DNA from 3 places in the Paenibacillus sp. JCM 18996 genome. Region 3 is predicted to be linked to each of the others. Evidence: predicted binding sites of a transcription regulator. Region 3 holds the regulator's gene; each other region holds the start of a gene.
The links. Region 3 encodes Rex, which represses fermentation and respiration genes when NADH is low (regulators of the CRP and FNR family bind a similar motif). Its sites were predicted from a motif close to TTGTGAAATATTTCACAA; they were not measured.
Positions count from the first base shown of each region.

Region 1: a site for Rex is predicted at 6,589-6,606, ahead of nadA (quinolinate synthase NadA). Genes of this name have one in related genera too.
Region 2: a site for Rex is predicted at 6,425-6,442, ahead of ACZ5N7_RS14295 (DUF1641 domain-containing protein). Genes of this name have one in related genera too.

Region 1 covers NZ_AP043884.1:2,772,753-2,783,509, reverse strand. Annotated here, with positions in the region: gene spoIIE (stage II sporulation protein E) at 1-394, shown strand, start outside; gene ACZ5N7_RS13675 (vWA domain-containing protein) at 609-1,376, shown strand; gene ACZ5N7_RS13670 (protein kinase domain-containing protein) at 1,360-2,271, shown strand; gene tilS (tRNA lysidine(34) synthetase TilS) at 2,285-3,712, shown strand; gene hpt (hypoxanthine phosphoribosyltransferase) at 3,760-4,299, shown strand; gene ftsH (ATP-dependent zinc metalloprotease FtsH) at 4,404-6,395, shown strand; gene nadA (quinolinate synthase NadA) at 6,721-7,659, shown strand; gene nadB (L-aspartate oxidase) at 7,697-9,304, shown strand; gene nadC (carboxylating nicotinate-nucleotide diphosphorylase) at 9,297-10,166, shown strand; gene ACZ5N7_RS13635 (type III pantothenate kinase) at 10,163-10,757, shown strand, end outside.
Region 2 covers NZ_AP043884.1:2,900,224-2,910,980, reverse strand. Annotated here, with positions in the region: gene ACZ5N7_RS14335 (sugar porter family MFS transporter) at 1-941, shown strand, start outside; gene ACZ5N7_RS14330 (YceI family protein) at 1,150-1,683, shown strand; gene ACZ5N7_RS14325 (ParM/StbA family protein) at 1,965-3,161, shown strand; gene ACZ5N7_RS14320 (hypothetical protein) at 3,211-3,639, shown strand; gene ACZ5N7_RS14315 (cold-shock protein) at 4,095-4,295, shown strand; gene ACZ5N7_RS14310 (cold-shock protein) at 4,435-4,665, shown strand; gene ACZ5N7_RS14305 (DUF3898 domain-containing protein) at 4,721-5,098, shown strand; gene ACZ5N7_RS14300 (MFS transporter) at 5,099-6,298, shown strand; gene ACZ5N7_RS14295 (DUF1641 domain-containing protein) at 6,578-7,033, shown strand; gene ACZ5N7_RS14290 (NAD(P)/FAD-dependent oxidoreductase) at 7,068-8,246, shown strand; gene ACZ5N7_RS14285 (phasin family protein) at 8,450-8,743, shown strand; gene ACZ5N7_RS14280 (ABC1 kinase family protein) at 8,745-10,418, shown strand; gene ACZ5N7_RS14275 (YheC/YheD family protein) at 10,683-10,757, shown strand, end outside.
Region 3 covers NZ_AP043884.1:1,443,451-1,454,207, reverse strand. Annotated here, with positions in the region: gene bshA (N-acetyl-alpha-D-glucosaminyl L-malate synthase BshA) at 1-96, shown strand, start outside; gene ACZ5N7_RS07100 (CCA tRNA nucleotidyltransferase) at 101-1,363, shown strand; gene ACZ5N7_RS07095 (biotin--[acetyl-CoA-carboxylase] ligase) at 1,375-2,343, shown strand; gene panB (3-methyl-2-oxobutanoate hydroxymethyltransferase) at 2,732-3,592, shown strand; gene panC (pantoate--beta-alanine ligase) at 3,611-4,459, shown strand; gene panD (aspartate 1-decarboxylase) at 4,477-4,860, shown strand; gene ACZ5N7_RS07075 (tetratricopeptide repeat protein) at 4,959-5,531, shown strand; gene dinG (ATP-dependent DNA helicase DinG) at 5,663-8,530, shown strand; gene ACZ5N7_RS07065 (redox-sensing transcriptional repressor Rex) at 8,508-9,128, shown strand; gene ACZ5N7_RS07060 (amidohydrolase) at 9,431-10,726, shown strand.

The DNA of each region.
Region 1 (10,757 bases), 1.3 Mb from region 3:
AATCCCCAGCTTTATAAAAAGAGGAAACGAGGTCATCCCGATCTCGGCCAATAATCTGCCAGTGGGCATTCTGCAGGATATCGAGGTGGACTTGATATCGATGGATTTGCAGCCGGGCGACGTGCTGATCATGATGTCCGACGGCATTTACGACGCGCCAGGCCCTGCGGTTAACAAGGAGTTGTGGATGAAGCGGCTGATCCAGGAGGTATATATGGACACTCCTCAGGATATGGCGGAGAGCTTGCTGGACAAAGTAATGCGCTACCATCAAGGCGAAATCCATGACGATATGACAGTGGTCGTGGCAAAAATCGAGAAGCATCAGCCGGAGTGGGCAACTTTCCATTGGCCGGGCATGACCCGGATGGAACGACCTAAGACGGTGAGTTGAGCCGATGCGTGAACAAGCTGCAGTTCTGGGGACTGCGGCTTTTTGGTGTGTAGTGCTGCAGTAAAGGGCTGGCTGACGGGGCATCATTCCCGGCTGTCCGCAAAGTACCCGGCTTCGTACGGACCTTGTCGTCACTTTGCGGGAAAATGTTTATACTCTCTCAACTATGGAGAAGCTGATACTACAATTAATAGTTTCCATAGGGGGGACGGGAATGAAGCAAATTATTCTGGTCACGGACGGTTGTTCAAATGTCGGAATCAGCCCTGTCGTTGCAGCGGCCCACGCCCAGGCGGAGGGTATAGTCGTAAATGTAGTAGGAGTGATTGATCAAGGAGAGTTGGGAGAGCGCGGAGCGGAGGAGATCAGGGAAATCGCCGACGCCGGCGGGGGAATGAGCCGAATCGTGGCTTCAAGCCAGCTTGCCCGGACGGTGCAGATGATGACCCGGAAGACGGTTGCCTATACCATCCAGGCTGAGGTGGGCAAACAGATGAAGTCGCTCTTCGGCCATTCGGCGCTGGAACAGCTGCCTCCGGCGCAAAGGGCCCAGGTAGTCGAGACGATAGATGAACTGGCAGAGACTTCCCCGCTGGAAGTCGCCCTGTTGGTCGACGCGAGCGCCAGTATGAAGCCCAAGATGGATTCCGTCCGCGAGGCTGTACGCGACTTGATGCTCAGCCTGCAGGCAAGAATGGGCAAAAGCCGACTGGCCGTTTTCCATTTTCCGGGAGCGGCGAATTCGGATGAAGAAGCCGTAATGGATTTGGATTGGACTTCCAACCTTGCAAATGTGGACAAGATGTTCTATAAATTAAACATGAAGGGCACAACGCCTACAGGGCCCGCACTTATGCACGTGATCCGCTATATGACGGGGGAACCTTTTGCCGGAAGTCCGGTCATTTCTGAAACGGGGACAAGAGAGAGCAGACAGCTGCCCAAAAGCAAGGAAGGGATGCTGAGTGACTACGTTATTTGACGCACCGCTGCAGCCGGGTTTAATGATACGCGGCAAATGGCGTAAAGGATGCTATCAAATCCGCAGGCTTCTTGGCCAAGGAGCCAACGGACAGGTGTACCTGGTGAGCCAGGGAAGTTCATACTATGCTTTGAAAATCGGATACGATTCGTTGGAACATCTGTCGGAAGTCAACGCTCTCAAGCAGCTGTCCCAATCGGCTGCTTTTGAGAATTATTTGATTGACGTCGACGATGCCCGCCTGGAGGGGAAGGACTACCCTTTCAGCGTGATCCGTTACATAAAAGGGGATAATATTCATCGGTTCCTGCAGGAGAACGGGCTGGACTGGGTTTATCTGGTTGGCTGGAACCTGCTTGGCAAGCTCACGGAGCTGCACGGCACAGGCTGGATATTCGGTGATCTAAAGCCGGAAAACGTGCTGGTGTCGGGTCGGGGCGCGGTTCATTTGATCGATTTCGGAGGGGTCACAGGAAGGGGAAGGGCGGTCAAACAGTTTACGGAGATGTATGACCGCGGTTACTGGTCCGCAGGGTCGCGTTCTGCCGAAGAAAGCTACGACTTGTTCTCTTTTGCCGTGCTCATGCTGTCTATGCTCGATTCGTCGGACACATTCCGGTCATTGCCCGTTGTGCTGCCGCACAACCGTACCGTCGGCGTGCTGCTGGACAGGGTGTACAAAGAACCGGCCTGCCGCACAATCGCTCCTTTTCTGGAAAAAGCTTTAACCGGAAAATATGCTTCGTCCAAAGAAGCCCGCTTGGAATGGAGAAAGCAGATGCTGCAGCATCGAATGCGCCGCCCACCCGCTCCGGGCAAGAAGGGGGTTTGGGTTCCGGCGTCCTTCGCACTGTCCATCGCTTTGTTTGCGGCAACAGTATATTTTTTCAGATAAGAGGATGACCATCATGGGATTGCTTGCCAAGGTAAATGAAACAATCGGCAATGAGCGTCTGCTGCAGCAGGGAGATACGATTGTCGTCGCGGTGTCGGGGGGTCCGGATTCCATTGCGATGCTCCATATTCTTCACCGCCTGTCGGAGCACTGGAATTGGAAGCTGGTCGCAGCTCATGTCAATCATCAGTTTAGAGGCCGGGAATCCGACGAGGAAGCGGATTTTGTCGTAAGCTTCGCCCGCGCCCTGGAGCTTCCTGTGGAAGTGGGGAATATTGACGTACCGCAGTACATCGAAGAAACCGCAATGAATGCCCAGACGGCTGCAAGGGAGCGGCGATACCGTTTCCTGAGGGAAACCGCGGAGCAATATAAGGCAAATTGTATTGCAGTCGCCCACCATGCGGACGATCAGGCGGAGACGGTTCTGATGAGGCTGATCCGAGGCACGGGTCCCGGAGGGCTGTCCGGAATGCCGATTATGCGGATGGAAGGTAAAATGAAACTTGTTCGCCCCTTGTTACGTATATACAAGTCAGAGGTTTTGGGCTACTGCCGGGAAGAGCGTCTCGCCTACCGGGAGGACAGCTCGAATCAGCTGCGCAAATATTTTCGCAATCAAGTAAGGCTTGATGTGCTGCCGATGCTCGGCAGGTACAATGATCATTTGGCGGAATCCGTCGCAAGGCTTGCCGAAATGATGGCTTCGGAGAACGCTTATATGGACTCTGTCGTTCGGCGGATCTTTGAGGAGGGCGTATCGCGGGAAGCAGAAGAGTATACCTTTTCGAGAAGGTGGTTTGCCGGAAGTGCCGTCGCTTTACAAAGGCGGTTGATTAAACTAATATTATATTATCTTTCCGGCGATTCGGATTTTTTGGATTACAGGAAAACCGAAGGTATCCGTACGGCTATATTGCAGGAGCGGTCGCCTAATTTAACGATGAATTTGAGCGATGAGGTCCATTTTACGAAAGAATATGACCGGATTCGTTTTCATAAATTCAAACTGCCGGCGCAGGATTACGACTATGCCATTGAAGCGTTATTAGCTGAATTGGAGATTAAGGAAGCCGGTTTTCGTTTAATCTTTTTAAAGGAAGAAGTTGAGCCGGGATGCACGCCGGTTGTCGCCAGAGAACACAGTAAAGACGATTCCGTGTTTGACTACGACCTGCTCGATTTTCCTCTGAGGATCAGGAACCGCAGAGCCGGAGACCGGATGCAGGTTATTGGTTTAAACGGGTCGAAAAAAGTAAAAGATATTCTCATTGATGATAAAATTCCTCCTGCGGACAGGGAGCGGATTCCTTTACTGGCGGACGCATCCGGCCATATTCTGTGGATTCCCGGGATCCGAAGATCACGGCATGCGGCGGTATCGGCGGGCACCACACGGATTCTACGGATCACAGCTATAGATCTGAAGGACCGCCGATAGTCTGCACAAGCTTTTATGATCATATTATTTATTAGGAGGTCCACCTGTTGCTTAACGATATTGAAGAGGTGCTGTACAGCGAGGAGCAGCTGCAGCACAAAATTCGGGAATTGGGCGCTTTGCTCAGCAAGGAATTCGAGGGCAAGAACCCGCTCGTTATCTGCGTACTGAAAGGCGCTTTTATATTCATGTCCGATCTCGTCAAACGGATGACTATCCCGCTGGAGATCGATTTTATGGCAGTTTCGAGCTATGGGGCTTCCACCAAATCCTCTGGGGTGGTCAAAATCGTGAAAGATTTGGATGTGTCCGTCGAAGGCCGCCACGTGCTCATTGTGGAAGATATTATAGACAGCGGCCTCACTTTAAGCTACTTAATCGATGTATTGGAAAGGCGCAACGCATTGTCGACTTCCGTTGTCGCCCTGTTCAATAAACCTGCCCGGAGGACAGTTGACCTGGAACCGGACTATGTCGGGTATGAAATCCCGGATGCTTTCATCGTAGGATATGGGCTCGACTATGGCGAGAAATACCGGAACCTGCCCTTTATCGGGGTTCTTAAACAAGAGATTTACTCCACCTAGGCACGGCTTTCACGGTAGCTCCGTATAGTGGAAACGTTCTATTGAGATGGGGAATCTCGCTATGGTAAAATATAAAAAGTGTGCCCTTTGAGAGGAGGTTCGGGATGAATCGAATTTTGCGCAATACAGGTTTTTATCTGCTTATTTTTTTGGTAACAGTAGGTATCATACATTTTATCAGCAACCAGAATGATACCAAGGATACAATCTCATATACGAAATTCCGCCAGGTTGTAGCGGAGAAGAATGTGGAATCGGTCACAGCGCAGTTTAACGGGTATACCTACCTTATCCAAGGTACGTATAAAACCCCGGTGACAGATAAGAAAAGCTTCCAGACCAACGGTTTTTTCGATACGAAGACGGTTGATCTGCTTGAATCAACAGGCGCCGATGTCACCGTCAAACCGATGGAAGAGAACAGCATCTGGTTTAGCGTGCTTACTTCGATTATCCCGTTTATCATCATTTTCATTCTTTTCTTCTTCCTGATGAATCAAGCGCAGGGCGGCGGAGGGAAGGTAATGAACTTCGGCAAAAGTCGCGCCCGCCTATACAATGATGAGAAGAAGCGCGTGACGTTCGAGGATGTGGCGGGGGCCGACGAAGAGAAGCAGGAGCTTGTTGAAATTGTGGAGTTCCTGAAGGATCCGCGCAAGTTTGCTGCAGTGGGGGCCAGAATTCCGAAAGGGGTTCTGCTCAACGGCCCTCCGGGAACCGGTAAAACGCTGCTTGCCCGGGCAGTCGCCGGAGAAGCGGGTGTTCCGTTCTTCTCCATCAGCGGTTCCGATTTTGTCGAAATGTTCGTCGGTGTCGGCGCATCCCGCGTGCGCGACCTGTTCGAGAACGCGAAGAAGAACTCTCCTTGCATTATCTTCATTGACGAAATCGACGCGGTTGGACGCCAGCGCGGCGCCGGTCTTGGCGGCGGCCATGACGAGCGCGAACAGACGCTGAACCAGCTGCTTGTCGAGATGGACGGTTTCGGGGCGAACGAGGGAATCATTATCGTTGCGGCGACCAACAGGCCGGATATTCTCGATCCCGCGTTGCTGCGTCCGGGACGCTTTGACCGCCAGATTACGGTGGACCGTCCGGATGTGAAAGGCCGCGAAGCTGTGTTGAAAGTGCATTCGAGGAACAAGCCTTTGGCCAAAGATGTCAGAATGGATTCGCTGGCCCGGTATACAACCGGCTTCACGGGTGCCGATCTGGAGAACTTGCTGAACGAAGCGGCACTGATCGCAGCCCGTAGAAACCGTAAAGATATTTCGATGGCCGAGATTGAGGAAGCGTTCGACCGTGTTGTCGTAGGAACGCAGAAGAGCAGCCGCGTGATCAGCGAGCGTGAGAAGCGCATTGTCGCTTTCCATGAAGCTGGACATACCATTGTCGGTTATCACGTCGAGAATGCGGATATGGTGCACAAGGTGACCATCGTTCCCAGAGGACGCGCCGGCGGTTATGTCATGATGCTGCCTAAAGAAGGCGAAGACCGGATGATGTCGACCAAATCCGAGCTTTTGGATAAGGTTACGGGTTTATTGGCCGGCCGGGTGTCGGAGGAATTGTTCATTGGAGAAATCGGAACGGGAGCTTACAGCGATTTTCAAAGATCGACCTCCATTGTCCGCAAGATGATCATGGAATACGGAATGAGCGACAAGCTCGGACCGATGCAGTTCGGCAGCGCTCAGGGACAGGTCTTCCTGGGTCGGGATATCGGGCATGAGCAGAATTACAGTGACGCGATCGCTTATGAGATCGATCAGGAGATGCAGGATATTATCCGCAGCTGCTACAACCGGGCTCGCGAGATTCTTACGAACCATAAAGATCAGGTTCGCCTGATTGCCGAAACGCTGCTGGAGAAAGAAACGCTCGATAAAGAGCAGATTGTTCAATTGATCGAGAATGGCAAGTTGCCGCCTGAAGAGGAAGAAGTGAAGGTGAACATCAACGGCCAGAATCAATTGAACGATTCCAACAAGTTGGGCTTTCCCAAAGAAATCAGAGACAGTGCAGCTGTGCCGGAAACAGAGAACAAGGAACCGAAGAAGCTTCCTGATCCGAACGATCCGGATGCCAATAAATAAAAAGACTGCACACCGCGTCCACTTTCTAGTGGCGCGGTTTTTTATTTGAATTTTTACAATAGACCTGAATGATAAGCGGCTGCTGCTGCATTTCAATTGTAAATATTTTGCAATCCAAATGTGACAAATTCGTGATTGACAGTGCCCTGAATGTTGTGTAAATTAAATGTAAATTCTTTAGTTTTTAATAAGTTAGTGCTTTTTTTCACAAACAATGAGACATGCAGCCATACAGCAGATATTCAGCGAGCGGGGTCAATGAGCTGCACTTTCATTTCATGATTTTCAATTAAGGGTGAGTTGTCGCCGCCCGGAGGGGGAAGCTATGGAAGCCTTGGCTTTACAGAGGAAAGCGGAACAAAATCAGGAATTGAAGGAAAAAATTGCTCAGCTGAAGAAAGAACGAAACGCCATTATTCTCGCGCATTATTATCAACGAGATGAGATACAGGAAGTTGCCGATTTCAGAGGGGATTCCTTTTTACTGGCACAGAAAGCTGCGGAGACCGACGCGGATGTGATCGTATTCTGCGGTGTACACTTCATGGGGGAGAGCGCGAAGATACTTGCGCCGAATAAGACGGTGATCATTCCCGATGAACGCGCAGGCTGCCCAATGGCCGACATGGTCAATGTCGACGGGCTCAGATCGCTGAAGCGGCAGCATCCGAATGCAACGGTGGTAGCTTACATTAATACTTCCGCCGATGTCAAATCGGAAACGGACATTTGCTGTACTTCCGCCAATGCGGTCAAGGTGATCGAATCGATCGAGTCGGAGGAGATAATCTGGGTTCCGGATAAAAATTTGGGAGACTATGTATCAAAATTCACAAACAAAAAAATGATTATTTGGGAAGGTTACTGCAATACTCACGATATGCTCACCGTCAAGGACGTGGAAGAAATGAGAGCCAAGTATCCGAATGCCGAGTTCGTGGTACATCCGGAGTGCCGTCCCGAGGTGGTGAAGATGGGTGATTTCGTCGGAAGCACCACGGCCATCATCAAGTATTGCCGCGAGTCTGACTGCCAGGAGTTTATTGTCGGCACGGAGGATGGGACCGGATACCAGCTTCGTCTGGACAGCCCGAATAAACAGTTCCATTTTGCGACCAAATACCTGGTATGCCCGAATATGAAAGTTAACAATTTGAAGAAAGTGGTCCGATGCCTGGAAACGATGCAGCCGCAGATTTATGTGCGTCCAGACGTGGCTGACAAAGCTAAATTGTCCTTAAAGCGTATGCTCCAGGTAAAGTAGCTTGCGCTGCTTTGTTGGAGACCGGGGGGAGCTTCAGATGACGAGATATTTGGTTGATTTCAATTTGGATGATCTGCCGCGCGTGGCAACGGATATCATTGTGATTGGTGCCGGCATCGCCGGCCTGTTTACCGCGCTTAAAGCAAGCCAACACCGCAAAGTGCTGATGGTCACCAAGAAATCATTATTGGACAGCAATACCCGATATGCTCAAGGGGGTATTGCTGCTGTTATTTCCAATGAAGATTCACCGGAGTACCATCTACAGGATACTTTGTTTGCCGGCGCGGGGCTTTGTTCCTATAAAGCGGTGGATGTATTGGTGCACGAAGGACCGGCAGGAGTGCAGGATCTTATTCGCATGGGCACCCAGTTCGACCTCGAGGATGGAGAGCTCGCCCTTACCAAAGAAGGGGCTCACAGCCAGCGTAGAATACTGCACGCCCAAGGGGATGCAACGGGAGCCGAGATCGTAAGGGCTCTGTCCGAGAAAGCGAAGCAGAATCCGAACATTGAAATATGGAACGACCATTTTGTTATCGATTTGGTTACGGAGAAGGGCGAATGCTACGGCGCAATCGTCCAAAAGCCTGACGGACACAAGGTATTCGTCAAGGGAAATGCCACGATCCTGTGCTCGGGCGGGGCCGGGCAGCTTTTTCGGTACACGACGAACCCCGACATCGCAACCGGTGACGGGATCGCCATTGCCTACCGGGCGGGGGCCGAGATCCAGGATATGGAGTTTATCCAGTTTCATCCGACCGTGCTTTGTTATCCGGGTGCTCCCCGTTTCCTGATTTCCGAAGCAGTAAGGGGAGAAGGCGGTATCCTGCGCAATATACACGGTGAACGGTTCATGGAAAAGTACCATCCGCAGCTTGAGCTTGCTCCTCGAGATATTGTGGCCAGAGCCATCGTGACGGAAATGGAAAGAACGAAGTCGACGTTCGTCTACATTGATATTACACATGAGAGCGAGGGCTTGATCAAACGCCGGTTTCCGAACATTTACGAATTTTGTTTAGGCCACGGTCTGGACATGACCACGGACTGGATTCCGGTTGCCCCGGCGGCCCATTACATGATGGGAGGAGTAAAAACCGATTTAAAAGGAGAGACTGCGGTCAAAAGGCTTTTTGCCTGTGGAGAGGTATCCTCTACGGGTGTGCACGGGGCGAACCGTCTGGCCAGCAACTCCCTGTCGGAAGCAATTGTGTTCGGGAGCAGGATTGTACAAGCCATCCTTGAGATGGAGGCCGTCGGCGCCGTTCCCTGCATCAAGGAATCTGCCGCCCGTTTCGAACTGAGGCAGCCCGTCATCGAAAAGCGGCTGAAACTGCAAAAGCTGATGCTCAGATATGCAGGGGTTACACGGACGGGAGAAGGATTAAAAAAAAGTATGGAAGAATTAAAAAGACAAGAAACTTTTTTCCGCTCCCGGCTGTCTAAAAGAGAGGACTATGAATTTGCCAACCTTCTGACGTGCGCCATGCTGACTTCGCAGGCCGCATTGATGCGGGGGGAAAGCCGCGGAGGCCATTACCGCGAGGATTTTCCGGAAAGAAATGACGATCTATGGCAGAAGCATCTCGTGTTTAACCGGTATAATGGAATGACAGAGGAGAGTATGGAGGATGTTTAACTTAAATACAGAATCTATAGCCCGCAGCATCCGGCAGTGGCTGGATGAAGATATCGGCACGGGAGACATAACCACGATGACGACAATACCTTTAGAACGGAAGTCTAGAGGTATCATACATGTAAAGGAAACGGGCATCATGGCGGGAATGCCTGTCGCTGGGCTGGTGTTTGAGACGGTGGATCCCGAGCTTCAATTCATTGCGCGCGCCGCAGACGGGCAGGCTGTGGAGCAAGGCGCCGTGTTGGCCGAAGTCGTGGGAAGCACGCGCAGCATACTGCTTGGCGAGAGGCTGGCTTTAAACTTGTTGCAGCGATTATCAGGGATTGCGACGCGTACCCGCCAGTACGTCGAAGCTCTCGAAGGAACACCGGTCCGGCTGGTGGACACCCGCAAGACGACGCCGGGCCACCGGGCCTTGGAGAAGTACGCAGTGCGCGTAGGCGGCGGACACAATCACCGCTTCGGCTTGTATGATGCCGTGATGATCAAGGATAATCATATTAAAGGCGCGGGCGGCATTAATCAGGCAATCGTCTCTGCACGCCGGGCCATTCCCCATACGATGAAAATTGAAGTCGAGGTAGAGACGCAGGATCAGCTGGAAGAGGCCCTTTCAGCCATGCCGGACATCATTATGCTGGACAATATGAATGTGGAGCAGATGAAATCGGCGGTGCATCGCATCAAAGAAATGGCGCCGCATATTGTTATAGAAGCTTCGGGGTCAGTGACTCTTCAGACCATCAAAGACATTGCTTCTTCCGGGGTAGATGTCATCTCCGTGGGAAGATTGACCTACTCCGTCTCTTCTCTCGACATTTCCTTGGACCTCAATGAGCGAAAAGGAGCCGGTTTATGATTCTGGTTGTGGATGTCGGCAATACGAACATCGTGCTTGGATTATATGACCGCGAAACGCTGGCCCATCATTGGCGGCTTAGCACGAACCGTTCCGCGACAGTTGACGAATACGGCATGATAATGATGAATCTGTTCAATCATGCGGGCGTCGATGCGGATGAGGTAGAAGGAGTCATCGTCTCTTCGGTCGTGCCGCCGCTGAGGTTTGTGCTGGAGAATCTGTGCACAAAATATGTGAAGAAGACGCCGCTCATTGTAGGGCCCGGCATTCGGACAGGCTTGAATATCCGATATGAGAATCCTCGGGAGGTAGGCGCCGACCGTATCGTAAACGCCGTTGCAGCGATAGAGCTGTACGGCGCTCCATGTATCGTCGTGGATTTTGGAACTGCCACGACGTTTGACTACATTGACGAGAACAGCCAATATATAGGTGGGGCCGTTGCGCCGGGAATAGGCATTTCCACAGAAGCTTTATACCAGCGGGCCGCCAAGCTGCCCAGGATAGATCTCGTGCGTCCGCGGAGCGTGGTAGGCCGCAGCACCGTTACCTCCATGCAGGCGGGAATCGTTTTTGGATTTGCCGGGC
Region 2 (10,757 bases), 1.5 Mb from region 3:
ACCAGCTGGCGACGGTAACCGGTATTTTCCTCGTCTACTTCATAAATATGGGAATAGCCGGATATGGAGATCAGGCATGGGGCGTTTCAACCGCTTGGCGGTGGATGTTCGGATTCGGCGTTTTGCCGGGACTGCTGTTCCTTGTACTGCTGTTTTTTGTGCCCGAGAGCCCTCGTTGGTTGATCAAGCAGGGAAGGGCCGCGGAATCTCTTCCGATTTTATTGAGGATTCACGGAGAAGAATTGGCCAAAAAGGAAGTCCTTGATATTAAAGAATCGTTTAAACAGGAAAGCGGCTCCGGCCGTCAGTTGTTTGCCCCGGGCATGAGGCTTGCTCTCACCGTGGGTGTGGTACTGGCGATTCTCCAGCAGGTCACTGGAATTAACGCGATTATGTACTATGCACCGGAAATTTTCAAACAAACGGGTGCAGGCACCAATGCCTCGCTGATCCAGACGATTCTGGTCGGTTTGATTAATTTTCTGTTTACGATCCTGGCCCTGTGGCTCATAGACAAGGCAGGACGCAAGGCTCTCATGCTGGTCGGTTCCGGATTGATGGCACTGTCCCTGTTCGTCATAGGATTCGCTTTTCATACAGGCCATACTTCAGGACCTATGGTACTTATCTTTATTCTGCTGTATGTCGCTTCCTTTGCTGTGTCTCTGGGGCCGGTCGTGTGGGTAATCATGTCCGAAATTTTCCCGAACCGCATACGCGGAAAAGCCACCGCGATCGCTTCCATGGCGCTGTGGGCGGCGGATTATGTCGTTTCCCAATCGTTTCCGCCGATGCTTGCTACGGCTGGGCCGTCGGTCACCTTCTGGATATTCGGCGTGATGTCTGTGTTCACTTTCTTCTTCACCTGGCGTGTTGTCCCCGAGACAAAGGGGAAATCGCTGGAGGAAATCGAATCTTTGTGGCAGTCGAAAAAAGCATAATTACAAAATCGTCCAGGTGCCGGAAGCTGATTCCGGCATCTTTTTTTTTGTTAATATCGTATTCGCCTTAGGCCCCAAAATTAGTATAGTAACTTATGAAGGAGGAAAATTAATTTACAAAAACAGGGTTGACAATTCGAATGGGACCTAATAAACTAATGTTAGTGAATAAATAAAAGTAAGCAATAATGAATTGGAGGAATTTATAATGGCAAAAACAAAATGGACTGTTGACCCTAGTCACAGCAGCATCGATTTTTCAGTGAAACATATGATGATCGCGAAGGTAAAAGGAACTTTCCATTCCTTTGAAGCGAACATCGAGGCTGACCCTTCCGACCTGAGTTCAGCTGACATTCAAATCATCGTCGACCTTAACAGCGTGGATACCCGCAATAATGATCGTGATACGCACCTGCGCTCCGCTGACTTTTTTGACATCGAAAACCAACCGAAGATGACCTTCCAATCGACACAGATCACTAAAACGGGGGAAGGGGAATACAACGTGACCGGTGACCTGACGCTGCACGGCGTAACTCGCCCTGAGACTTTTAAAGCCTCGTTCGAAGGTGGGGGCCAAGACCCATGGGGAAACAAAAAAGTCGGGTACAGCGCGGTCGGAAGCATCAAACGGAGCGACTATGGACTGACTTATAACGCTGCGCTTGAGACAGGCGGCGTGCTCATCGGGGACGAAGTGAAGATTTCCATCGAAATTGAAGCTGCTGAACAAGCTTGAGGAATAGGCTTGGAAAAAGCCGCTGTCCGGCCAAGAAGGTCGGCCAGCGGCTTTTTCCTTTGGATAGGAAACAATGATGTTCGGTGGCGTGGATAAAATGTTAGTAATATTCAGAATTTTATGAAATCGGCAGGAAAAATGGAATTGAAATGGAATTTATTTAATTACGGGAGCTAATAGTGCGTTGTCTTGACGAAACGGAGCCCTGGCGGTTTGCATAATTACGCCAAGTGTGACAAAGTAATACCGATTCCTATTATATATAGAGGAGGCCAATCTTCATGAACTACCATTTTTTTGTAGGCAACGACAATGGAAATAGCGAGCATGACCTTATTATTGACGGAAAACCGGTCCAGCAGCCTAATGTCAACTGTACGGTGGACGAGCTGCCGTGGAGCGAAGAGCAGGCGCCTGAGAGCTTCATTAAAAACCTGCAGGAACAGCTGGTCGTAACTATCGATTCTCCGGCGGCACGGCCGGGCATGTACTATATCGGAAAATTCGCACTGGAGAGCGGCGAGATCCTGGACAATCTGCAGATCGGAATCGATCTGAAATGCGACATGGATTTGCCGCTTATCAACACGCTTGCGCAGATTGCGGCTGTAGCCGTACAGAAGGCATATGAAGAAGAGAAGACCATTCCGGAGAGCATCGAGCTGGAAGTGGATATGGCGACCGCTCTTCCGGTTACGCAGCACACGGATGAAAATTCCGCCAAGTTCGAGAAAAGGTTTATGACCGGTTCCCACCATGTGACTGTGCATCTCGGCATCCAGCGTGTGAGCGTCAGAATGACCTTCAGCTTTACGAAAGTGGTTCCTGAAGCGACGCCTGTCATTTTTACACTGCAAAAAGATGTGGAAGGCAACTGGAGAGAAGGAGACATTTTCCAGGAGTTTACCGAAACCTACGAGCTTGATGAGAAGTTCAACGGCAGTTATTTTAAGGATAAACGCATCCTTCATGTCGATATCGGGGACGGTTCGACCGAGTATCCGATTACGGAGGGCAATAAATTTCTGCGCCAGTTTGTCCACGGAAGCCATCATGGCGCAGGTTATGCCATTGAGGAAGCGTTGGATGAATTCAACCGGCTTATCCATCTTCCCGACAGCCCGCGGCAGTTTTTCAGCGACGTCATCAAGAATCCAAATCACAAATATCACGCCAGAGCGATTAAAACATTGAAAAGGCCCCTGGAAAGCCAAGTGAGACAGATCATCCAGAATGTCAAAAGACAGCTGACCAAGGCAAGAAACGAGATCGATGTGGTCTGCGTTTATGGCGGCGGCAGCATTTTGATGAGGACTATTCTGTATCCGCAGTTGAAGGAGCTTTGTGACGAGCGGGAAATCAAATTGTTATATATTCCTTCCGAATATGCGGTACAGATGAATGCGATGGGATTGGATGCTTTTGTCCGCGGAAAAATCTATGAAGCTCTGAAAAACAAGGCTATGCAGCCGGCTTAGAGATTATAAGATTCCCGGTAAAACCTAAAAGCGGCAGAAGGTGACATCCATGAAAAAAACGAAACAACCCGGCGACAATATAAGTCTGAAAACCAAAAAAACAGAAGATCCTTCCGTGATGAAGTGGATCAATGCGCAGACCAACCTGATGGATTCCATCCGTTTTCTGATCGAAAGGGAGCTGCATGAGAACGGGGTACGGAATCTGCAAGCTTTTGTACCGGCCGAACGCAGCTTTACGGCTGCAGTGCAGCAGGCGATTGGGCAAAGTCCGGTCGCGACATCGTCGGCAGCTGCGGCCCGACATATTGATAACAGGCTGATAGACGAGCCTTCGGAGGAAGCGCCGAAAGTGAAGCCGCATGAGGAGCCGAAAGAGAAGGCGAAAGTGAAGCCGCATGAGGAGCCGAAGGGCAAAGCGCCGGCCGCGCCGGTCGAGGATGATATCGACGACGAGGACATTGAGTCATGGACTTAAGAGTATGTTGAAGATAAGGCAGTGCTGAGTAATCTTAAGTATTCCTAAGTGTTACTTTATGTCACTGGTCTTAGTATAGCAAAGTACGACTAAGTAATACTTGATAATACGAAGATGTGCCGCTATATGAGAAACCAAACAACTTTTCCGCATCTATTGAATTAGTTCTTGAATTATTTGTCTGTCACATATAAGGTGGACATCTGCGAACAGCAGTGTTCACTTTTTTTTATTTGGCATTTGAAAAATCTCCGCGGAATTAAATGGCGAGAAAAAATAAATTTGCATTTCAAATCAAAAGGTGGTAATATGAACTTATTCGTAAATTGAATCCTGAATTCACTTGTTGTAAAGGGTAGTCATTTGTACGATGGAACCTTTTTCAATGTGTGAATTTTTTATTTTTATCAGAAGAATAAAAAGAACATGTTAATAAAATTTTGGAGGTTTTCCTAATGGAAACAGGTACAGTAAAATGGTTTAACGCAGAGAAAGGCTTCGGCTTTATCGAAGTGGAAGGCGGAAGCGACGTATTCGTGCATTTCAGCGCGATTACAGGCGACGGCTTCAAAACTTTGGACGAAGGCCAACGCGTTCAATTCAATGTGGTACAAGGCAACCGCGGACCGCAAGCTGAGAACGTAGTAAAACTGTAAGCCAAGCGCAAGACTGCTCTTAACAAACGTTGGGAGCAGTTTTTTTACATTTTTCAGGATTCCCCGCAAAGTACCAGGCATGACCTTCAAGGTTCCTGCTTTACTTTGCGGGGTTATTTTAATAAGGAGGGGATTTACAATGTATAATCGAAAAAAGTCGTTAGAGGACATACCACATGAAAACACTGCCATTTGGTCCTGCGAGAACGAAGATTGTACCGGTTGGATGCGTGATAACTTTGCTTTCGAGCATATGCCGACCTGCCGTCAGTGTCATTCCCCGATGGTGAGCAGCGTTAAGCTGCTGCCGCAGCTGATTAACACGAATAAAGACATGAAATCGCTGAAGAAAGGCGTGCACATTTCCTAGCCGGGGCCGCCTTGCTTAATTTTCATATTATAGAAGAAGGGCTTTCCTTTTGGAGATGCCCTTTTTCTATTTCGAAGATACGTGCATCCAATTGACAAATGAGGGATTCGCTCTGAAAATAGACATAGCCAATAAACACCACAGAAAACAAAGGAGCACATGGCAGCGGGAAGAGCAGCATCTTGAGCTGTGGGCCTTCGGGGACAAGCGGGATATGCAGGAAAAATGGACGCATGAGCATGTGATGGAGGCGGCTTCGCAGATCGTGGAGGTGCAGCCGAACTTGGAGATGAAGTTCAAGCACGACGGCGTGGCGGTGAAAGGCAAGATTGCCGACTACGGCAGCCGGATTCACATCGGGCGCTTGAATGGACGGTATATGGTGATGATCGAAGTGAATAACTGGCATTCACGGCGATGGAGGGCATTTTAAATGAAAAAGGTATTGTGGCTCGGCTGCTTGTCTTATTTATTGATCGGTTTTGCGCATGTAGTGATCGGCTCGCTGCTGCCCAAGCTTCTAGAGCACTTCGGGAGAAATTACTCGGAAGGCGGTTCTCTCATTTTTGCCCAATTTATCGGCTTCCTGGCAGGTGTTCTGGTTAGTCCGGTGTTGACGCAGCGATTGGGAAAGAAGAGTCTGCTGCTCAGCGCCATCGGTCTGTTGGCGGGGGCGGAGCTGGTGTATACGATCATCCCTTTGTGGGAGGCCCTGTATCCGATCGGCTTCATTGCCGGCTTTGGTTTCGGCACCATTGAAGCGATCATAGGTACGATTGTCATTATGGCGTTTACGGAAAAAGCTGGCAGCGCCATGAGCCGGTTGGAGGTTTTTTTCGGGCTGGGAGCTCTGATCATGCCGCTGCTGGCCGGATGGTTCGTCGCTTTCAATGTGTGGAGGTGGTCCTTTGCATTCATTGCGGTCATTTCTTTGGCTGCCTTTGTCTTATGGGCAAGACTAAGAGCCGAAGAGCTGGAAGGTGGTCTGGACCCCGGAGAATCGTCGGCTGAGCAAAATACCCCGGTGAACAATAAATTTGCCAAGGAGGAGTTGCCCGTCCTGGCCGTCCTGATCCTGTTCTTCTTTCTGTACGTAGGTACCGAAATGAGCTTTGCCAATTTTCTGCCTTCGATATTCATAGACAAGCTGGGGGTGAAGGAGGCGTGGGCTGCGCTTAGCGTTTCCATGTTCTGGGGAACGATGACCATCGGAAGGCTGTTTGCCGGCAGGCTGTCCGAACGGATCGGTTATGCGCGTTACATACAAATCGGAACCTTCAGCGCGATCGTTCTGCTGTCCGCTATTACGGCTGCCGAGCACTTGTGGAGCGCTTATGCAGCGGTTCTTCTGCTTGGCTTGATGATGTCAGGGCTGTTCGCCATCGCGCTTGTGTTTGCGAACCGGCTGCTCCAGGGGAAGACGGAGAGGACCAACAGCCTTCTTATTGCATCAGGCGGGATCGGAGGGGCCGTGCTTCCTTTTGCAGCAGGGAGAAGTATGGATCTATGGGGCAGTACGGGCACATTGTGGTTTCTTGCTGGCACAGCGGCAGTCATGTTCGGTCTCAGCGCAGCCATTCCCCGCGTTTCCGGTTCTGACCGGGAGGAAAAAGGGCCGAATCCTAGCCGGTGAACGTTATTCTTTTTCTTTCCGTCTCTTTTTTATTGCAGTTATGCATGGTGAGAGGTAAAATCGTAAATAGAGTTCCATTCGAAGCCTGGTCCTACATATTTTAGAGAAAGTAGAATGCTTCCTATGTTATGAAAACGTTCATAATTGATATGAGTGTGACCCGGCACCACGGAGAACAGTCATGCGGCAGAGGCAGTCGGCTTAATCACGTATGCGAAGCAGGGTTCGAAACCATACTACGGGATATCTGTATCTAACAGCAAAGGAGGAAATTTTTCTATGTCAGAAACTACTGCTCAACAAGCAGCCGCGCAAGAGACGGTTGCACCGGAAAATTCCACATCTTCCTCGGCAAAGCAACCGGATGTGCTCGATCAGCTGATGAAGCCGGAAGTTCAGGAATCGCTTACGATGCTGGTGGAGAATCTGCCAAAATTGACGGAAATGGTGACTCTTCTGACCAAGACCTATGATTTCGCCCAGTCCGTAGCCACCGACCGTGTGCTGATCGACGATTTGGCAGGCGGGATGCAGGAAATCGTGAAGCCAATACAGGAAAAAGCAAAGGATTACGCTGCGGCGGCTATCGAAGCGAACGATCGCGCACAGGCGGATGCGAATACCATCGGCCTATTCGGCCTGCTTAGAATGCTGAAGGATCCGCAAGTACAGAAGATGTTCCGTTTTGGACAAGCCTTCCTGGATGTATTAGCCGAACGCCAAAAAAACAAATAATCAAATATGCTGGAACAAAGGACGGAGGATGAGCATGGCGAAACATATTTTGATTCTGGGCGGCGGATACGGCGGCTTGCTAAGCGCAATGACAGCCCGCAAGTATATGTCGGCTGAAGAAGCTGCTATCACGGTCGTTAACCGTTTTCAGACCCATCAAATCATTACGGAGCTGCATCGTCTGGCAGCAGGAAATGTGAACGAGAAGGCCGTGGCGCTGCCGCTGGAGAAGCTGCTGCGCGGCAAAGACATTGATCTTAAGATCGACACGGTAAAGGAAATTTCGCCTGACGCGAAACAGGTTACCTTGGCGAGCGGCGCGAAATTGAGCTATGACGCTTTGGTCATTGCGCTGGGCAGCGAAACTGCATTCTTCGGTATTCCCGGACTGCAGGAGCACAGCTTTATCCTGAAATCCGTGGATGACGCTAACCGTCTGCGGGCGCATGTGGAAGCCCGCATCGAAGAGTACAGCAGAACCAAGAACAAAGCGGACGCGACCTTTGTGGTTGGCGGCGGCGGACTTACAGGCGTTGAGCTGGTCGGCGAATTCGCTGACATGCTTCCGGGACTCTGCCGGCAGTACGCGATCGACCCTAAAGAAATTTCCCTGCTGTGCGTAGAGGCGGCTCCAAGCATCCTTCCAGGCTTTGCACCTGAATTGATCGAGCGCGCCCAGACAAGCCTGCAGAACCGCGGAGTACAATTCTTGACCGGCCTGCCGATCACCGAGATGAAAAGTACCACCGTTTCCTTAAAGGACGGCAGCACGATCGAAACCAAGACGCTTGTTTGGACCGGCGGCGTGCAGGGCAATTCCGTAGTCGCGGGCTGCGGTATCGAAGTGAACCGCGGCCGTGCAACGGTCAATGAGTTCATGCAGTCGACTTCCCATCCCGACGTATTCCTTGCCGGAGACAGCGCAGTCGTGTTCGCACCGGAAGGACGTCCGTACCCTCCGACAGCGCAGCTGGCATGGCAGATGGGCGAGAACGTCGGCTACAATATTTTCGCTTATTTCAAAGGCGCTCCAATGCAGACGTTCAAACCGGTGTTCTCCGGTACGTTGGCCAGCTTGGGCCGCAAGGATGCCATCGGCACCGTGGGCGGGAACCAGATCCGCTTGAAAGGCTTGCCGGCATCGTTAATGAAGGAAGGCAGCAACATCCGCTACCTTTCCCACATCCACGGCCTGTTTACATTGGCGTATTAATCGGAACAAGAGAAACTGTCTATGGAGGTTTTGGCTTTTTGAAGTCAGCCGTATAGGCAGTTTTTTAAATTTTAAAAGAGAGATTTGTTATTGCGCGGGAAATAAACCTGTGCATTTTCAATGAAAAAGCTAATCTTCGAACCGAAGAGATACTATCACCTTTATTTTGGGTAATCAATATTATAATGAAGGAGGTTATGTCGATGAGTGATATTTTGAGGAAAGCCATTGCGCTGGGTCTGGGAATTACTGCCGTCAGCCGGGAAAAAGTGCAGCAGTTTGTGGATGAGCTGGTTGTCAAAGGAGAATTGGGGCGCAACGAATCGAAGGAAGTCGTGGACCGTCTGATCGCAAGAGGAGAAGAGCAGCAGAGCGAAATCAAGCGGATGGTGCAGGACCAGATTCGCAAAATTCTGGCCGACATGGATGTGGCTACGAAGCAGGATTTGCAAGAGCTGGAGCAAAAACTGAAATCCTCCGAGCCTCCAACCTTGTAATATGGCGATTAAAATCCGGCACACCAACCGCTATAAGGAAATTGTAGTGGCGCTGGTACGGCATGGCTTCGGATATATGGTAGAGGAATTGGGTCTGTTCCATTTGATTGCCCTTCCGAGAAAATGGATGCGGAGAAATCCTGAAGAAACGGCCAAGACGTCCGGGGAGCGGATTCGGCTCGTTCTTGAAGAGTTAGGCCCCACGTTTATCAAGCTCGGCCAGCTGTCCAGCACAAGGCAGGATCTGCTGTCCGAGGACATCATCAAGGAGCTGCAGAAGCTTCAGGATCAAGTGCCTCCTTTTTCAATTGAAGAGGTTAGAGCGATCGTGGAGCAGGAATTACATACTCCGATGGATGAGATTTTCAGCGAGTTTAGTGATAAACCGCTTGCCGCAGCGTCGATCGGGCAGGTTCATTATGCACGGCTGAGAAGCGGCGAGGCTGTAGCGGTCAAGGTGCAGCGCCCGCTAGTCGATAAAATCGTGGAACGGGATCTGGATATTCTGCTGGATCTTGCCGCTTTGGCGGAGCGCAGGGTCGATTGGGTGGCCAAGTACAGGATCCGTCTCATGCTGGAAGAGCTGGCCAAGTCGATGCGGGAAGAGTTGAACTACACACATGAGGGACGTAACGCGGACAAAATCGCCCGTCAGTTCCAGGGCCACCCTCATGTGTGTATTCCCAAAATATATTGGGAGTGCACCACGTCTAAAGTGCTCACCCAGGAATTTATAGACGGAATCACCCTCAACCAGTATGAAGAGCTGCAGCAGCAGGGGCACAGCATGAAGGATACGGCGGAGCATCTCGTTAAGGCCATCCTTCACCAGCTGCTGATCGAAGGGTTCTTCCATGCCGATCCCCATCCCGGCAACGTCATCGTGATGCGGGACGGCAGGCTTGCGTTTGTCGATTTCGGTCTGGTGGGCCGGTTGAACGAGGATATGAGGGACCACCTCAGCACACTGGTTATAGCGATGATGCGCAAAGACAGCGACGGTATTGTGAGGGCACTGTTCCGGCTCGGGATTGTCTCGGATGATGTGGACACAGGGGCCTTGCGGCAGGACCTGGATATTCTGCGGGAGCAATATTACGATATCCCGTTCTCGCAGGTCAGTATAGGCAAGGTGCTGAGTGAACTGTTTCTGGTGGCCAAACGGCACAATATTCTTATTCCCACCGATTTGATCCTGATGGGCAAGACCCTTCTAACCGTAGAGGGAGTCGCGGAAAAAATGTACCCGGAGCTAAGCTTGCTGGATCTGGCTGAGCCTTTCGGACGCCGTCTGATCAAGGAACGGTTTCATCCGGAGCGGATGCAAAAGAGATGGTGGCGCCAGCTCACCGGTTTCGTGGAGGCGATGGCGGGTTTTCCGCGGCAAGCGAGCCAACTCGCTGCACTGGTCAGGACCGGCAAGCTGAAGGTGGAAATCGGCATTCCGGAGATCGAGCTGCTGCTGCGCAAATTGGACCAGATCAGCAATCGTATCACGATCAGTATTGTCCTGCTCTGTTTCAGCATAATTATGGTCGGACTGATCATCGCTTCTTCGCTCGGCAAGGTGCCGGCGCTCATTTTACATTTTCCCGTCATGGAAGTGGGTTCAACTGTGGCCGGGCTGATGTTTTTGTGGCTGCTGTACTCGATGTTCAGGTCGGGAAAATTTTAATCGGGCAAGGCAAGTTTTAATAGGAAAAAAGAAGCACTCCCCGGAGCTGTTCACGACCTTTCGTCGACGGCCCCGGCAGGAGTGCTTTTTGGTATGGCATGTACAGCATCTGCGGATTTATGGTTAAACCGCCGATTCAAGGGATAGTTAACTCATTCAAAGATTGTACAACTGACATAGGATACGGTAACTGCCAAATTAAAGGGGTGATATGACGTTATGCCCATTCGAAGGGTAAAGGGGAAAATGTTAAAAGAGTACACCATGAGAAAGCATAGAGTGCTGCGCCGGCACCTTCCGGAAACGCACTGGTATAGCGGAAAGCGTCTGCACGAAATG
Region 3 (10,757 bases):
AATATCATTACTTCGCAATACGAAGATATTTATTACAGGGTGCTGGGACGGTCAGTGCCTGAACCGCAAGGATTGACTAAACAATGTCTGGGGTAATTCCATGAGGACGACAATGGAGCGGGAAGCGGAGGCGCTGCTGCAGCGGCTCGCGGAATGCGGTTATGAAGCTTATTTTGTAGGCGGATATGTGCGGGACGCGGTGCTTGGCAGTCCGGTCAAAGATATCGATATAGCCACCTCCGCCACCCCGCAGGAGATCATCGCCGTGTTCGAGCGGACGGTGCCCACCGGCCTGCAGCATGGCACGGTGACGGTGCTCTGGAACGGCCACCCGTTCGAGGTCACGACTTTCCGCAAGGAGTCGGCGTATGAGCAGTTTCGCCGGCCCAAAGAGGTCGAGTTCATTACCTCCCTGGAAGAGGATTTGCGTCGAAGGGATTTTACAATGAATGCGATGGCGATGGACCGCGCCCGCCGGCTGATTGACCCCTACGGGGGCAAAGCCGATCTGGACCGCGGTATTCTTCGCTGCGTAGGCAATCCGGCGCAGCGGTTCACGGAGGATGCGCTGAGGATGGTCAGGTGCCTGCGGTTTGCCGCGGAGTATGGACTTGAGATAGAGGAGCGCACCTGGCAGGCTCTCCTGGAGCATGCCGCTCTGCTGCAGCATATAGCCATGGAACGGGTCCGGGCGGAGCTGGAGCGGATGATCGGCGGCGCGCGGCCCAGGCTGGCGGTAGAGCTGCTCGTTCGCAGCGGGCTGCTGGACCATACGAAAGTTCCCCTGGAGCTGCCCTTGAAGGATTGGAACAGCGGATTACCTAAGGAAATCGAAGCGCTGGGCGGCGCGGCGGATGAGCTTGTCCGTTGGGTGCTGTTTATATTCGGCATGGATTTAACGCCTGAGCAGGCCGGCTCTATTCTGCGGAAGCTGACTTTTGCAAGGCACAGGTGGGAGTCGGTCGCCGGTGTGCTTTCGTTTGACCGCTGGCTTCGCGATAACGAGCCGAACGGATCAGCAGCTCTGCAGCGGGCCTTTAAGCTGGCAGCTGTCCGTTTCGGCACGCTTGCCGCCGAACGGTGGCTTGCGGCTGCCGTGGCGGCAGCGGATTCGGGAAGCGAAAAATTTCGCAGCATGGACGAGGTTATGAGGGAAGGCGGTGGGTGGCTGGACGAGATGCCGGTCATCGAGCTGAAGCAGCTGGCTCTGACAGGCAGCGATCTTGCGCAATCACTTGGACGGCCGGCGGGTCCATGGATAGGAAGCTTGATGAGAAAGCTGTTCGAGCTTGCCGCCTTGGGAGAATTGAAGAACGAGAAGCCGGCTCTCCTGGAGGCCGCAGCACAAATAGACAGAGAGTGAGTTATAACGCGATGAGCGATTCACTGTTAGAATGGTTTGAAGCCAGACGGGGCGAATTCGTTTCCGGACAGGAAATCAGCAGGCAGTTGGGGATCAGCCGGACGGCCGTGTGGAAGCAGATCGAGAAGCTACGTGAGCGGGGGTATGGCTTCGAGGCCGTGCCGCGTAAAGGCTATCGCTTGATCGATAAACCGGACCGGATCCTTCCCGCAAAGCTGGCCGCACTGCTCGAAACGAAAAGAATGGGGCGCAAGCTGCATTATTTCGAAGAGCTGGATTCAACGCAGACCAAGGCTCACGAGCTCGTGTCCAAAGGAAGCGGTGAAGGCGCCCTGATTATAGCGGAGAGCCAGACGAGCGGCCGGGGCAGAATGGGACGGTCATGGCATTCTCCCGCCGGCAAAGGCATCTGGATGACCCTTCTGCTTAAACCGGGCATCCCGATCCATTTTACCCCGCACTTGACGTTGCTTACGTCGGTCGCGCTGTGCCGGGTCATTCGCGAGTTGTACACGCTGGACGTTGGAATCAAGTGGCCTAACGACCTGCTGATACACGGCAAAAAAATAAGCGGGATTCTGCTGGAATCGAACGCGGATGACGAGCGGACACATTATGTCATAGCCGGGGTCGGCATTTCGGCCAATCTGCTTCCGGAGGACTATCCTGAAGAGCTGCTGGCCAAGGCGACCTCCCTCGCCATCGAAACGGGACGGAGGATCGACAGGGAGCAGCTGGTCGCCAGGTTTTTGCTTGTGTTCGAGCAGTTGTATGATTTGTACCTGGAGCAGGGATTCGCTCCCATCCGCGTGCTTTGGGAAGCCAACAGCGTATCGCTGCAAAAACCTATCGTCGTGCAGACCGCCAAAGGGCCCGTAAACGGAACTGCGGTGTCCATCGATGAGATAGGGGCGCTCTGCGTCAAACTTGACGAGGGGGATACTGTGAAGCTTTATTCGGGCGATGTGGAGCTCCGATAATGAATTAATGATCGATTTCTTTACAAAAATGTTATAAAATAAAGTGGATGAGGCGGTATCCTTTTGCGAACCGCACTCATAATCCTTGAGAGCTATACGCACGATATATACAATGAAGCTTACTCGATAAACGCATGAATCGGATTCTGCTCAGAGCCGAAAGGACCGAGACAGAAAGGATTACGTTGTCACTTTGCCGTACTCACTTACGCGCCATTACTGACGCCCGAGGTGGGCATGTCTGTTGTCAACTTGTCTTTTTGAAACTCGATGACCTTTCAGCTTTGGGCTGGAAGGTTTTTTGCTCTTTTCAGGCGAAATTTGTTTCGTTCTCGATTGACCGGTAAAGCCGTTTATGCTCGAGTATGTGTTAGGGGGACGATGCTGCGTGACCGAACTAAAGAAACCACTGACGACAGCGAGATTGAAACGAATGAAAAAAGACCGGGATCCGATTGCGATGATAACGGCTTACGATTATCCTTCAGCTTATTTGGCCGAAGAGGCGGGCGCGGATATGATTCTGGTCGGCGATTCGCTGGGAAACGTGGTGTTGGGATACGATTCCACACTTCCTGTCACCTTGGACGATATCGTATATCATACGCGGGCTGTAAGCCGTGCCGTCAAGAACGCTTACGTCGTTTCGGATATGCCTTTCAATACTTACCACGGCAGTGCAGATACCACGCTGCGCAATGCAGGCAGGATCATGCAGGAAGGCTTGGCCAAGGGCGTCAAGCTGGAAGGCGGGACAGAGATCGCCGGATCTGTAGCGGCTTGCGTCAATGCAGGCATTCCCGTAGTAGGACATTTGGGGCTTACTCCGCAGTCCATACACCAAATCGGCGGTTTTATCGTTCAGGGCAAGAAATCCGCCCAAGCGCAGAAGCTTATCGACAGCGCCAAAGCTTTGGAGGAAGCCGGGGCTTTTGCCGTTGTTTTAGAGCTTATGACTGAAGAGTTGTCCGCTTTGATCACCGAGGAAATTACGATTCCGACGATCGGCATAGGGGCAAGCAGCCGCTGCGACGGCCAGGTTCTCGTATTTCACGACATGCTGCAGTATGGCCCTGCGTTCCCAAAGAAGTTTGTAAAAAGCTACGCCAATCTGAACGAGCAAATCAGCAGCGGGATCAGCCAATACGTGCAGGAGGTCAAATCCCGCAGCTTCCCGTCCAGGGAGCACGTTTTTCAAGGGGATGAGGAACTGCTTGACTATTTATACGGAGCTTCTTCAAAAGAGTAAAAAGGGGAGTACAAAACCATGGAAGTGATCGGCAACATCCGGCAGCTGCGGGAAAAGCTCGCAGAACGCCGCCGCGCAGAAGCAAACATCGGTCTCATACCGACTATGGGCTACCTCCATCAAGGGCATGCCAGCCTGCTCAAGCGGGCAAGAGAAGAGAATGATACAATTGTGCTGAGCATTTTCGTCAATCCGATTCAATTCGGCCCAAACGAGGACTTCGACAAGTACCCGCGGGATACCGAGCGTGACTTGAAAGTGGCGGAGAACGCGGGGTGCGACTTTGTCTTTATGCCTTCCGCCCGGGAAATGTATCCCCACCCCATCCGCACTAACGTTCAAGTGTCCGAGTTGACCGCGCGGCTGTGCGGCGCTTCAAGACCCGGGCATTTTGACGGTGTGGCCACGGTAGTCAGCAAGCTGTTTAACATCGTACAGCCGGACAGGGCTTATTTTGGTTTAAAAGATGCCCAGCAGACCGCTGTCATTACTCAAATGGTAAACGATTTGAATATAGATGTGAAAGTCGTTCCCTGCCCGATCATCAGAGAAGAAGACGGGCTAGCGCTGAGCTCCCGCAACGTTTATTTGAGCGACGAGGAACGGCGGCAGGCGTTAGTGCTGAACCGCGCTCTTCGGCAGGCGGAGAAAGAGCTTGCCGAAGGCCGCGGCGCTGAACAGGTGAGGGACGGGGTCATCCGTGAAATCAATAAAATGCCCTTGGCACAGATCGACTATGTGGAGCTTCTAACCTATCCTGGACTGCAGCCGGTCCAACATGACATGCAGGAACCGGTGCTTGTCGCGGTTGCCGTGAAATTCGGCAAAACCCGGTTAATCGATAACATCATTACCAGATTTTCTTGAAGGAGGGACACCAAATTATGTTCAGAACGATGATGAAGTCCAAAATCCATAAAGCCACCGTAACCGAGGCGAACCTGCACTACGTAGGCAGCATTACGATCGACGAAGATCTGCTTGAATTGGTCGATATGTACCCTAATGAAAAAGTTCAAATCGTCAATAATAATAACGGAGCAAGGCTCGAAACCTACATCATCCCCGGACCCAGAGGAACAGGAACCATCTGCCTCAACGGCGCAGCGGCCAGATTGGTCCAGCCGGGAGACACAGTCATCATCATTTCTTATGGCATCATGACCAGCGAAGAAGCGAAAAACTACAAGCCGACCGTTGCTATTATGGGCGAGGGGAACAAGGTCAGGACATTGTTGAAAGAGGAAGCGCACGCAACCGTTATGTAACTTCTGGAAAGCCGTATGAATGCCTCCTCCCCGGCGCACAATGTCTGTAACGTTCCACTCTACCTGCTTGCCAACTGCTTTTAAGGTGGGATCTAGCCATGTTCAAGCAGCTTTTCCAATCGATGCACGAGCTTTTGGATGAGATCGCCGGAGATTATCCGACCGCGACCGGACTGAAGAAAACGGTACTGGAAGAGAAATTGACCCTTTTGAAAAAAATGAGCGATACCTTCGTGGAAGAATGGCTGCGGTTCGAAGAAAAAATGGGCAAAGTGATCGGCGCGGACATTGAACCCGGCGCGGAGACCGACAGCGAATGGGTGCGGACGGAGGGTTTTCAGAGGGGACAAGGGTATTATCAGCTATTGATGTACGACCGGGCGATAGACGAGTTCGAGGCGGTCACCAAGTCTCAGCCCGAATTTTTGCTGGCGAGAGTATACCTAGCTTTGGGGTATTTACGGACCGGCAATTACGGTGAATCGTATAGGCATTTTCAATTTATTCTTTCCTTGACCAATCACGTGAAAATCAAGGCCATTTCCTACAATGCGATGGGCTGCATTCAACTCTACAACAACAATCTTGACGAAGCTTACGAATATTTCAAAAAAGCGTACGAAACGGACCCCGGAAGTGTCGAGCCTTTACTCGCCATGCTGGAATCCTGAGCCCTTTGGTTTAAAATGGACGGCCGCCGCTTCGGCAATACGAAGGAGGCGGCTTTAACAATCTTGTCCCTTTTTTCACAAATATCTGTTAAAATGGAGGCAGAGGGAAGAAGGGATTGAAACAAATAACGATGAAATACGCAGTGATCGATTTTGAAACTACAGGCAGTCAGCCTGCTGATGAAATTACCCAGGTCGGCCTGGTTATTATAGAAGACAATCAAATCGTGAACAAGTATGGCTCCCTCGTGAATCCGGGGATTCCGATCCCTGCCATGATCACGGAGTTGACGGGAATCGACGATGAGATGGTGAAGGACGCGCCATCTCCGGACGAGGTTATGTCGCGAATAGTGCCTCTCATCCACGATTGCGCTTTGGTGGCCCACAATGTGGGATTCGATCTCTCTTTTCTGCAAAAAAGCTTGGAGAACAGCGGTTACATGCCGTTTAGCGGCAGAATACTGGATACGATGGATGCGCTGCGCGTGCTGTTTCCCTCTTTGCCGAGCCTGCAGCTGGGACTGGTCTGCCAGTCTCTCGATATTCCCCACGACCGCCCGCACCAAGCGGACAGCGACGCTGAGGCAACGGCTCTGCTGTGGCTTCGCTGCCTTGAAAGATTGAACACTTTGCCTCTTCTCACCGTGCAGCGGCTCTCTGCCATCTTTGAAGGGGACGGTTCGGATTTCGGCTGGTTTATCAACGAGATAAGGATCCACCGCGAGTTGCATACGAGCCTGGACACGGACAATCACCGGTATCACCGGCAGTTCGCCATCAATGTGGATGACTGGGGCGACGAGGACTCGCTTCGCGACGAAGATGACCTGCAGCAGCTTTCCGCGCCCTTTCCGGAATTTTTCGGACAGCTGAAGCAGACGCTGCAGAATAAGTTTGCGGTTTATGAAAACCGGGAGTCGCAGGAGCAAATGATTCAGGCGGTTGAAGACAGCTACGAGGAAGGAAAGCACCTGATGGTGGAAGCCGGGACCGGAACGGGCAAATCGCTCGGATATTTGATACCTTCCTTGTATTACGGCTTGAAGCACGACAGAAAGGTATTGGTCAGCACTCACACGATCAATCTCCAGGAACAGCTGAGGGAGCGCGATGTACCGCTGCTTCACGACATTTTTCCCGTCCCGTTCAAAGCGGCGGTCATCAAGGGGCGCAGCCACTATCTGTGCCTCCGCAAATTTGAGAACAAAATCAATCTCCAGGATTTGGAGTACGGCAAGGAAGACAGGATTACCGCGGGGCAAATGCTCGTATGGCTCAGCGAGACCAAGCGCGGCGACGAGGAAGAGCTGCATTTTAACAACAAGGGCGCTTCTTTCTGGCACACTGTGGCGTCCGATTCAGAATCTTGCCTGAACCGTTCTTGTCCGTGGTTTAAAAAGTGCTTCTACCACCGCGCCAAGAACGACGCGAATACGGCGGATATCGTCATCACCAACCATTCCATGCTGTTTACGGACACAAAGGCGGAAAACCGCCTGCTGCCCCCTTATCAGCATCTGGTGATCGATGAAGCCCACCATTTTGAGGAAGTGGCAAGCAAGCATCTCGGCCTGGAGCTGTATTACGGAGGCTTGGCCAGCACGCTCACCTGGCTGTTCAAGGACAGCCATTCGGGGCAGCTGCCGCAGCTTAGCTACAAGCTCGAATCAAGCGATGACGAGAACGCCTCCAAGTGGCAGGCCATGATCGATGACATTTACCCCAAGCTGGTCAAAATCAAGGAAGAGTGGGATGCGTTAAGCGAGCAGCTGTTTGCGCTGGTTTCTTCCAGAAGCGATCCCTTGCAGGGCGAAGGCCAGTTCCTGCTCAGAATAAAGAAAGACCAGACTCCTTCCCATTGGCCGCAGCTGCAAGGGATGGAAGACAATATTTTCATTGCCATGGGCGAAACCGTCAAACAGCTGGAGAAGCTGCTGCTGCAGATCAAGGAAGCGGGAGACGGGCTGGATGTGCAAGGACTGATTACGGATCTCGGGGGCAACGTTAAGCAGCTGTACCGGCACAGGGAGGCGCTTCATTTTTTTATGACTATGCCGGATCCGGAGTATGTGTACTGGCTGGAAGCCAATCCGTACGGCAAGAGCAAGTCTCTGATGCTGACCAGCGTGCCCAGCGATGTAAGCCCGATGCTCAAACAGCTCTTCTTTGACGTGAAAGAATCAATCGTTATGACCTCGGCTACGCTTTCCGTAGATAAATCGTTCCAGTATGCAAGCGAACAACTGGGCGTCGGGAGCGGCGGCAAATCGGACAAGCTGGTCACGCTGCAGCTGCCATCCCCTTTTAATTACAGGGAGCAGGCTTTGGTATGCATACCCAGGGATTTTCCGAACATAAAGGGACCTCAGGGGGAAAGCATTTTTGTCGAGCGCCTGGTTCAATCCCTCACGGAGGTGGCTATCGAGACCAAAGGCCGGATGCTGGTGCTGTTTACCTCCAACCGGATGTTAAAGCAGACTTACCCGGGGCTCAAGGACGCCCTGAAGCCTTACGGCATCGGCGTACTGGGACAAGGAGTGGACAGCGGCAACCGCAGCAAGCTGACAAGATTGTTCCAGAGCAGCGTATCGAGCGTCCTGCTGGGAACCAGCTCCTTCTGGGAGGGGGTCGATATTCCCGGTGAAGCGCTGAGCTGCCTTGCTATTGTCAGGCTGCCGTTCCAGCCGCCTAACCATCCTCTGACCGAAGCGAAGAGCGAAATTGTAAAGAAGAACAATCAAAATCCTTTCATGAAGCTTTCCGTGCCCCAAGCGGTGATCAGGTTCAAACAGGGATTCGGGCGCCTCGTGCGCACCGCCAAGGACAAAGGCATCGTCATCATTTACGATACACGGGTCATAGAAACGCAGTACGGGCGATATTTCTTGTATTCTCTCCCGGGGCCCAAGATCGAGCATATGCCGACAGCCGGTTTGGTGCCGAGAATCAGGGATTGGATGGGGGAGGAACATCGTGAAATCGTTAAAAATCTCTGAGGCGGTCGTGCGCAGGCTGCCCATTTACCTGCGTTATTTGAACGAGCTCAGCATGAAAAACATTACCACCGTCTCCTCTCAGGACCTGGGGCATAAGCTGGACTTGAATCCGGCGCAAATCCGCAAGGATCTGGCCTATTTCGGGGAGTTCGGCAAGAAGGGCATCGGGTACGAGGTCGCTTATTTGATCGAGAAAATCCGGCACATTCTGAAGCTCGACCGGCACATTCCCGTCGCTCTGGTAGGGGCGGGCAATCTCGGCAGGGCTTTGTGCAATTACAATGCATATTTGAACGATCAAATGAAGATTGTCGCCGTATTCGATTCGTTTCCCACAAAAATCGGGGAAGTCATAAACCAGCTGCAGGTGCAGCCGATGGAAGAACTCGCTTCTACCATCAGGGAAATGAAAGTCCGCATCGGAATCATTACCGTGCCCGCCGACGAAGCCCAAGTGGTGGCCAACCAGTTTGTGCAGGCAGGGATTGAGGCTATTCTCAGCTTTGCCCCGATCATTCTGAAGGTACCGGGCGAAGTGAGAATTCACCATGCGGACTTCACTACGGAGCTGCAGAGCTTGGCGTATTACCTGGATTAAACGGGCAACATAAAATTAACAGATCGCCGCTGCCTGACAGCTTTTCAGACGGTTGGCGATTTTTGCGTAATTGCGCTTGGCTTCGCTTTTCAGCTTGAAATTTTTGGTTTGCAGCCGTGACTGGCGGTTTAAATAAAATTCAAACGGAAGTTTTATTCCGCATAAGTATAATTAAGTCAGCCTATGTAAGAGCGTCCGTAACGCGGCAGTTTACGTTTTCTTGATTTTGTCCGTACGAAGTTGTACTCTGAAATTGAAGCTCGATCAACTGGAGACTTTTTTATACCCGGGAGGCTGCAACTTTGGCGAAGAAAATCATCAAAAACGGAATTTTTGTAACATTAAACGAGCTTCGACCGGTAGTCCAGGGCTGCATGGTCATAGATGGGAGCCGCATCGCTTACATAGGCCCGGAAGCACCTCTTCCACTCGAGCAGTATGATGAAATCATCGACGGAGAACGTAAGCTGTATATGCCCGGTCTGGTCAATACGCACGGCCATGCCGCCATGTCTTATCTGCGGGGGTATGCGGACGATCTGGCGCTGCAGGTATGGCTGGAAGAGAAGATGTGGCCGATTGAAGGCAAATTCACGGCGAAAGACGTGTACTGGGGCACAAGCCTCTCGGTTCTGGAAATGCTGAAGTTCGGGACAACCACTTTCGTCGACATGTACGACCACATGGACGAAGTGGCCGCGGTGGTGGAACAGTCCGGTATGCGCGCCGTGCTCGCCCGGGGGGTAATCGGATTGTGCCCTGCGGACGTGCAGGACGCCAAGCTCAGGGAAGCCGTACAATTTGCCAAGGACTGGAACGGGAAGGCGGACGGACGCATATCCACGATGATGGCTCCGCACGCCCCGTATACGTGTCCTCCTGACTACATTGAGCGTTTTGTGCAGGCTGCCCATGACCTGGACCTGCCGATCCATACGCATATGTCCGAAACTGTCAAGGAAGTGGCGGCAAGTGTCGAGCAATACGGCTTAAGGCCGGTGGCCCATCTTGAAAAGCTGGGAGTGTTCACCAGACCCACACTTGTGGCGCATGCCGTTCACTTGAACGATGAGGAAATCGACACGCTGGCCAGACACAACGTGCATGTGTCGCACAACCCCGGCAGCAACCTGAAATTGGCCAGCGGCATCGCGAGAGTGCCCGAGCTGCTCAAAGCGGGAGTGCTCGTTTCCTTGGGCACCGACAGCTCCGCCAGCAACAACAATCTGGATATGCTGGAGGAAATAAGGCTTGCGGCCCTGCTTCACAAAGGGGTCTCCGGCGATCCGACAGCCGTACCCGCGTTTCAAGCACTGGCGCTGGGTACGGTAAATGGGGCTAAATCGCTTTGGCTTGACGGTGTCGGGACTCTGGAGGAAGGCTGTAAGGCGGACTTTATCGCGATTGACGTGGACCAGCCGCATTTTTTCCCGCGGACGGATTACATTTCCCACATCGTTTACTCCGCGCTCTCGAAGGATGTGACCGATGTCTGCATCGACGGCGCCTGGGTGTACCGGGGCGGTGAGTACCTCACCATGGACGAAGAAAAAATCAAGAACGAGTTTACAAGATGCTTTGATCGGCTGACCAGATGAATCCAGCAAAGTGAAGTGAAGCGTTGAAGTT